One region of the Phyllobacterium sp. 1468 genome, then DNA from elsewhere that is predicted to be linked to it. Evidence: predicted binding sites of a transcription regulator. Region 1 holds the regulator's gene; the other holds the start of a gene.
What was found. The regulator LexA, encoded in region 1, represses DNA repair genes until DNA is damaged. The targets are predictions, from matches to a motif close to TGTTCNNNNTGTGTTCNG.

Region 2: uvrA (excinuclease ABC subunit UvrA) is a predicted target of LexA. The motif match lies at 2,176-2,193, and genes of this name have one in related genera.

Annotation. Positions count from the first base shown of each region.
Region 1 is NZ_JAVDSX010000012.1:54,545-58,759, reverse strand. Features, by position in the region: gene J2X72_RS23220 (ComEC/Rec2 family competence protein) at 1-1,659, shown strand, start outside; gene lexA (transcriptional repressor LexA) at 1,760-2,479, opposite strand; gene J2X72_RS23210 (substrate-binding domain-containing protein) at 2,599-3,627, opposite strand; gene J2X72_RS23205 (ABC transporter substrate-binding protein) at 3,934-4,215, shown strand, end outside.
Region 2 is NZ_JAVDSX010000007.1:189,907-194,121, reverse strand. Features, by position in the region: gene uvrA (excinuclease ABC subunit UvrA) at 1-2,019, opposite strand, end outside; gene J2X72_RS19240 (single-stranded DNA-binding protein) at 2,467-2,979, shown strand; gene J2X72_RS19235 (YqaA family protein) at 3,028-3,471, shown strand; gene J2X72_RS19230 (Vat family streptogramin A O-acetyltransferase) at 3,548-4,180, shown strand; gene J2X72_RS19225 (DUF2000 family protein) at 4,190-4,215, opposite strand, start outside.

The DNA.
Region 1 (4,215 bases):
ATGGCGATTGCCAACGTCAGGCAGCAACTCACCCAGCGCATCTTGCATACCATCAGGGGCGAACCCGGTGACATCGCTGCGTCGCTGATCACCGGCCAGCGCGATGGTATCAGCGACGAAACCAACAACGCTTTTCGCTTGAGCGGACTTTCGCATATTCTGTCGATCTCCGGCTTTCACATGGCGCTGGTGGCGGCAACGATCATCGGCTCGCTACGCGCGATCATGGCGTTTTTCCCGGGATTTTCGGCGCGGTTTCCCGTGAAGAAATTCTCGGCGGCGATCGCCTTGGCGGGTTCCGCATTCTATTTGCTGCTGTCGGGCTCCGACGTTGCGGCCCAGCGCAGTTTCGTCATGCTCGCTGTGATGCTCCTGGCGGTGACCGTTGACCGGGCGGCGATATCGATGCGCAATCTCGCCATTGCGGCGTTGGTCACCACGGTGATCTCACCGCACGAAATCCTGGGGCCAAGCTTTCAGATGTCGTATTCGGCGACTGCCGCCTTGATTGCATTTTATAGCTGGTGGTCCCGGCGGCAGGGAAGGCCGGCCTTCCGCAAAGGTGCGTCCGGCCATTTGCTTTTCGCGCTGCCAATAAAGGCCGTGAACCATATCGGCGCGATTGCCATGACATCCCTGGTAGCCGGGACCGCGAACTCAATCTTTGCGGCTTATCATTTCAACAATACGGCACCATTCGGCCTTATCGGCAACGCTCTCGCGCTTCCGGTCGTTTCAGTTTTTGTCATGCCATTTGCCGTGCTCGGCTTGCTAGCCATGCCATTCGATCTTGATTGGCTACCGTTTACGGTCATGGGACGGGGCATCGAGGTCGTCATCGCTCTTGCAAAAATGGTCGCTTCGCGCTCTCCCAGCGGCAATCTCGGCCTTATGCCGCAAAGTACCTTGCTTCTCATGAGCATTGGTCTTGTGATGTTGTTGTTTCTGTCGACGCGTCTTCGACTGTGCGGCATACCGTTGTTGTTGGGCGCAGCCTTGCTGATGGTGCGCGCGCAAGAGCCGCAGATCATTGTTTCAGAGGACGGAAAACTGGTCGCATTGCGCACCGATGACGGCAATCTGTCGGTCAATCGAACATCCGGCAGTGCATTCACTCTAACCAATTGGCAGCAGGGCTATGGAATAAACGAGGTGGTGAAGCCGTTGAAGGCTGGTGCACTTTCCAAAGAAATGCAGTTTGAGTGTTCTGAAAAAGTTTGTACCGCACGCGAGCCCGGTGGATTGATAATTGCCTATACGGACGAAGCTGCGCAGAGGTCATCTGCCTGCCAGGAGGGAGATATAGTTGTTCTGGCTTACGCCGGCGGTACGACGGCATGCGAAGACAAGAACATATTGGTACTTACCAAGCTTGATCTTGCACTGCACGGTGCCGCAGAGATTAATTTAGAATCGCGCGAGCTCATTAGACCACCCAGCGAAAATGACTCACCGGAGGTCAATCTTGCCGAGGCTAACGCTTCTCGCGCCCGGCGCCTTAAGACCGCCACCATCAATTACGCTGTAGGAGCACCGGTCCGGCCGTGGAACGCCTATCGAACCTATTCGCGTGCCGCACGCAACATCGAGGACGACACATCCCGCAAACACGTGAATGCTGATCAGACATTGGGCTGCGAAAAGCCGGGCGATTGTTAGGTCTTGAACTCATAAATCGGGGGAAAGACCCCATCGCGCCTCTCCTCGCATGCTCTCGCCGTTTCGAGCGCCATTTCGATAAGATCTATGAGTTTACGACCTAGTATCGCCGAATAAGACCTACCAGCTTTCCTTGAACCTGAACGCGATCCGGTCCGAAAATCCGGGTCTCATAAGCCGGATTCGCCGCCTCGAGGGCGATCGACGCTCCTTTACGGCGGAAGCGCTTCAGGGTTGCCTCTTCGTCGTCGACCAGTGCGACAACGATCTCGCCCGGATTGGCAGTATCGCCACGCTTGATCACGACCGTATCGCCATCGAAAATCCCAGCCTCGATCATCGAATCGCCTTTGACTTCAAGTGCGTAGTGTTCGCCGCTTCCTATCATGTCCGGGGGCAGGCCGATCATATGGGTCTGGTTTTGGATTGCCGAAATCGGCACACCAGCGGCGATGCGGCCCATGACCGGGATGCTGACGACCGTCGACGCGCTTATCTCGTCGGAGGAACGCGCTTGTGGCCGGGCGGGGGTGACATTTCGGCCAAGGCTTCCCTCGATGACACTCGGGGAGAATTTCCGTTGAGCGTTGAGGCCGGGAGCGATGGAGTCGGGCAGGCGCAAAACCTCCAGCGCTCTCGCACGGTTTGCAAGCCGACGAATGAAGCCCCGCTCTTCGAGAGCAGTGATCAGTCGGTGGATGCCGGATTTCGACGCAAGATCCAATGCATCCTTCATTTCGTCGAACGAAGGTGGGATGCCTGTCTCCTTCAAACGCTCGTGGATGAAGAGCAGAAGTTCATGTTGTTTACGCGTGAGCATCGGCGATCCTTTGCGTGGAATCGGAAAAAAACAAAACCAGAACAAACACTATCTGTTCCAGTTGTGTTCCACAAGGATTAATATGTGGTGTATGGAAGCCGAGAAACGCGGATCAGGTGTTACTTAGCCGGAATAACCGGCGGGCCGCTGGATTGGCGTAGAATGAGCTCAACCGGCCAAACTTCGTGGATGGTCTCCGGCGGTTCGCCATCAAGCAAGCGGACAAGCATTTCTGCAATCCGCGTACCGGCCGTTCTTATCGAAGAACGTGTCGTTGTCATCGCCGGAACCATGTTGCTGGCATTGAGGTAAGGAAAGACGTCATCGTGAGCAATGATCGAAACGTCCTTGCCAAGCTGGTAGCCCTTGGCGCGGATTGCCCGGGAAACGCCCAGGGCTGTCATCATCGACCCAGCGAGAATGGCGGTTGGATGAGGCTTCAGGGACAGGAAACGTTGTGTTTCACGGAAACCGATCTCGTCGGAAAAACAGTCGTGCACGATGAAATGCGGGTCGATCGAAATACCGCGTTCGTTAAGCGCATTACGATAGCCTTCCTCACGGTGCTCCGAGAAGGTGAAGCCCTTGAGACCATCGATCATGGCAATGTGCTTGTGGCCAAGATCGAGCAGATGCGACGTCGCTTGATAGAAGGCACCCTTATTGTCGATATCCAACCAGGCGTGCGGTGCATCTATGTTCGTCCGCCCGTGAAGCACAAAAGGAAATTGCGCTTCGGCAAGCATGGCAACGCGTTCATCGACGAGCGAGGGGTGCGAGACAATCATCGCGTCGACGCGCTTGCTGGAAATCAGACGCCTATAGGCCGAAATCTCATCATTGTTGATCAGGGGGGTGATGAGAAAATCGATTTCGTCACGCGAGAGGCGCTCTGCAAGGCCGGATAAGAATTCGCTGGTATGCGGGCCGAAACGCTCGCTGCTGTGAATAGGCACGACAATTCCAATCGCGCCGACACGTCCCATCGCCAGGCGCCGCGCATTGGCGTTGGCGCTATAACCGAACTTGAGGGCGGCCTTGTTGACCCGCTCCCTTGTTGCCTCGTTGACTTCCGGATAGCCATTGAGTGCGCGGCTAACGGTCGTTTGCGAGAGGCCAAGTTGTTCGGCCAGTTCCTTGAGTTTCATATCAGACGATCCAGGCATTTTTTTATCAGATGAGCTCAACTATAGCGCAGTTTCGAAGCGCTTTGGAAATAATTTCAACTCAAGATGGAAGCGGTTAGAAATTACACACCGCATTATTTGCTGGATCACGGCAGACGTTGCATATTCCAACTTGACAGCAGGGCCGGCCTTTGCCACCTTTTGCCCAAAGCGCTTTGGATTTTATTTTTGCGTTGATGCTCAAAGTGTTTGAGGAGGAGTTTTCATAAATTGGAACGGCGCACCGCCAACGCGCGTTGTTCCATCTTGGATCTACGGGAGGAAATCATGAGAGCGAAATTAATCCTTGCGGGCCTCTTGGCCACAACGTTGATCTGTTCGGGCGCGTTCGCCGCCGACCTTTCAATCGTCTCCGGTGATACGGGTAATGGGCGCGAGTTCCTGCGCAAGCAGCTCGATCGTTTCGAAAAGGAAACCGGCAACAAGGTCAAAATTGTCGCCATGCCTGCAAACAGCTCCGACCAGTTTGGCCAGTACAGGCTTTGGCTTGCCGCCGGGAACACGGACATCGATGTCTACCGCACTGATGTGATCTGGGCGCCGCAATTG
Region 2 (4,215 bases), on a different contig from region 1:
CTCGATCAGGAAAGTCGATTTGCCGCCGCCCGACACGCCGGTAACGGCGGTGAAGGTGCCGAGCGGAATCTCAGCCGAGACGTTTTTCAGATTGTTGCCGCGCGCCCCGACGATCTTGATGCGCTTCTTGTTGATCTTGCGCCGCTCGGAAGGCACCGCAACTTCGATCTCGCCGGACAGATACTTGCCGGTCAGGGATTTCGGGCTGGCCATGATATCGGCAGGCGAGCCCTGCGCAATGATCTCGCCGCCATGGATGCCAGCAGCCGGGCCGATATCGACGACATAATCGGCCGTGAGGATTGCATCTTCGTCATGCTCGACGACGATGACGGTGTTACCGAGATCGCGCAGGTGACGCAGGGTCTTCAACAACTGCTCGTTGTCTCGCTGATGCAGGCCGATGGACGGTTCATCGAGCACATAAAGCACGCCGGTCAAGCCCGAACCGATCTGCGAAGCCAATCGGATGCGCTGGCTTTCACCACCCGATAGCGTGCCGGAATTGCGCGACAATGCCAAATAGTCGAGCCCGACATCGTTGAGGAAGCGCAGGCGCTCGCGGATCTCCTTGAGGATGCGCGCGGCGATTTCCGTCTGCTTTTCATTGAATGTCTTGTCGATGTCGCGGAACCACGCATCCGCATGGCGAATGGATTTCTCGGTCACCTGACCGATATGCAGACCACCGATCTTGACTGCGAGAGCCTCGGGCTTGAGCCGGTAGCCATTGCAGGCAGGGCAGGGTGTCCCGGACATGAAACGCTCTATCTCCTCGCGCGACCAGGCGGAGTCCGTCTCCTTCCAGCGGCGCTCGAGATTGGGAATGACACCTTCGAACGGTTTGGTGGTGCGATAAGAACGCAGGCCGTCATCATAGGCGAACTGAACCTCGCGGCTGCCCGTACCGTAGAGAATGGCTTCTTGGGCTTCCTCGCTCAGATCGCGCCACCGATCACCCAGTTTGAATCCGTAGGCTGCACCGAGCGCATCCAGCGTCTGGTTGTAGTAAGGCGAACTCGACTTCGACCACGGAGCGATGGCGCCACCTTTCAGTGTAAGGCTTTCGTCGGGCACGATCATCGTCGGATCGATGGCCTTTTGTGTGCCCAGACCATCGCAGGTCGGGCATGCGCCGAAGGGATTGTTGAACGAAAACAGCCGCGGCTCGATCTCCGAAATGGTAAAACCCGAAACCGGACAGGCAAACTTTTCCGAGAACATCAGCCGTTCATGGGTATCGTTCTTGGATTTGTTGGCGGATTCGCTGGCCGTCTCGTCGGCCGGAAGCGGTTTGTCGGCAAATTCCGCAACGGCGATGCCGTCGGCAAGTTTCAGGCAGGTCTCGAGACTGTCGGCAAGACGAGCCGACATATCCGGCCGCACGACGATGCGATCCACCACGACATCGATGTCGTGCTTGTATTTCTTGTCGAGCGCCGGGACGTCGGCAATCTCGTAGAAAATGCCGTCCACCTTGACGCGCTGGAAGCCGCGCTTCTGCAGGTCGGCGAGTTCCTTGCGGTATTCACCCTTCCGGCCACGGACAATCGGCGCGAGAATGAACAGACGCGTGCCTTCTTCGAGGGCCAGCACACGATCTACCATCTGGCTGACCGTCTGGCTTTCGATTGGCAGACCGGTGGCGGGAGAATAAGGAATGCCGACACGCGCATAGAGTAGGCGCAGATAATCATAAATCTCGGTGACAGTGCCTACCGTCGATCGTGGGTTGCGGCTGGTTGTCTTCTGCTCGATGGAAATCGCCGGCGACAGGCCGTCGATCTGGTCGACGTCAGGCTTCTGCATCATCTCGAGAAACTGCCGCGCATAGGCGGACAGGCTTTCGACATAACGCCTCTGCCCTTCTGCATAGATCGTATCGAACGCGAGCGACGACTTGCCCGATCCTGACAGGCCGGTCATGACAATCAGCTTGTCGCGCGGCAGATCAAGATCGATGTTCTTCAAATTATGTTCGCGAGCACCGCGAATGGAAATGTACTTCTGATCGCTCATATGTGTTTGCCTTTGAGAGGGCGCGCTGTTTGGAAGGAGTTATAGCCCTCGGTGAGCGGCTTTCCTATATTTAGAAAGTCTTCTCCGGTTTACGAGGTCCTGACCCTAACCCTATGGGAATCACCATAGCCATGTTGACATTGTTAGAGCAAGTGATAGAACAAAAATAGAACAAACTGTGGGTGCTCTCCTGACATGGTGCTGACAGGGTGTGAAAGCGGTCTTGTTCAAGCCTTGGCGGAAAAAACGAGGTGCGTGGCGGTTCGTGAATGCGTCGGAAGCGTGACAAGTCTCCTGACAAATCTGGCAGGAGGGTTTTGCGGGCTGTCGATGCGAGCTTGGAGCCGGACTGTATATTGTGGATAGCGGTAATCAGTTGCCCCGTCTTGAATGCCGCTTCTGTATGATGGCGAAAATTTTAAAAGCGGAATTTATGGAGTTCAGATCATGGCAGGCAGTGTCAACAAGGTCATTTTGGTAGGAAATCTTGGCGCTGACCCGGAAGTCCGGCGGCTCGGTTCTGGCGATCCGGTCGTCAACCTTCGCATTGCAACGTCGGAAAGCTGGCGCGACAAGAACAGCGGCGAGCGCAAGGAAAAGACCGAATGGCACAGCGTGGTTATCTTCAATGACAATCTCGCCAAGGTGGCCGAGCAGTACCTTAAGAAGGGCATGAAGGTTTATCTCGAAGGTGCTCTGCAGACTCGCAAATGGCAGGATCAGACTGGTAACGACCGTTATTCGACTGAAGTCGTCCTGCAGAAGTTCCGTGGCGAATTGCAGATGCTCGACTCACGCGGTGAAAATGCCGGCGGCGGACGTTCGTTCGACAATTCGGGCCGCGGGCAGGTTTCGGACAATGATGGTTCGGATTTTGGCCGTTCCAGTGCATCGTCGAGCAGTTCCTCGAGTGCAGGCGGTAATTTCTCGCGCGATCTCGACGACGAAATCCCGTTCTGAGATCCAGATCCAACAAGACCCGAATGCACGACACAGCGCCCAGTCATGATCAGTGATCTGGGCGTTTATACGGGGCTATTCGCCATAGCCTTCGCTGCGGCGACTGTCCTGCCCATGCAGTCGGAGGCGGCACTCGCCGGACTTCTCCTCAGCAACTCATATTCGCCAGCGGCGCTGATAGTGGTGGCCAGTATCGGTAACGTCCTGGGCTCGGTGATCAACTGGCTGCTTGGCCGCGGCATAGACAGGTTTCGCGATCGCAAATGGTTTCCCGCCAGCCACGCGCAACTCGATCGCGCCGCCTCCTGGTATCATCGCTATGGCAGGTGGACGCTGCTCTTGAGCTGGGCGCCGATCATTGGCGATCCGCTGACAGTGGCAGCGGGCGCTTTGCGGGAACCCTTGCCAAGCTTCCTGGTCCTCGTAACAATCGCAAAAACCACGCGTTATATAGTCGTTTTCATGCTGACACAGGGGTGGCAGCTCACATGAGTGACGAGAGCGGTCAAGATTTCGCCATCTCCTGTGTCACGATGAGCTCGTCAATCCCGACGATTCCGGAGTTCTCATGAACGGACCGAGCCCAGACAACAAACACCCGATGCAAGGGTTTCCTCAGGTGTGTTTCATAAAGAACACGATCACCAATCCCAACATTATCGTTGGCGACTATACGTACTACGATGATCCGGAAGATTCCGAGGCTTTTGAAAGAAACGTCCTGTATCATTTCCCCTTCATCGGAGACAAACTGATCATTGGAAAGTTCTGTGCTTTAGCCAAGGGTGTGCGCTTCATCATGAATGGTGCCAACCACAAGCTTTCAGGCATATCCACCTATCCTTTTCAGATATTCGGCAATGGCTGGGAAAAAGTCATGCCGCGACCCGGCGACCTGCCATACAAGGGCGACACCATCGTCGGCAATGACGTATGGATTGGCTATGAGGCGTTGATTATGCCGGGCGTTAGAATTGGCAATGGCGCGATCGTTTCATCGCGTTCAGTCGTCACCACAGATATCCCGCCCTATACGATCGTGGGGGGCAATCCGGCCAAGGCCATAAAGAGCCGTTTCGAGCCGGATGTCGTCAATAAGCTCGAGGCTTTGGCTTGGTGGGAGTGGCCCGCCGAAAAGATCAGCCGTAACCTGCAGCATATCGTCTCCGCCGACGTCGACGCGCTGAGTGCGTGCAGGTGATGTTAACCCTCAAGGATGCATCCTGGCGCCCTTGG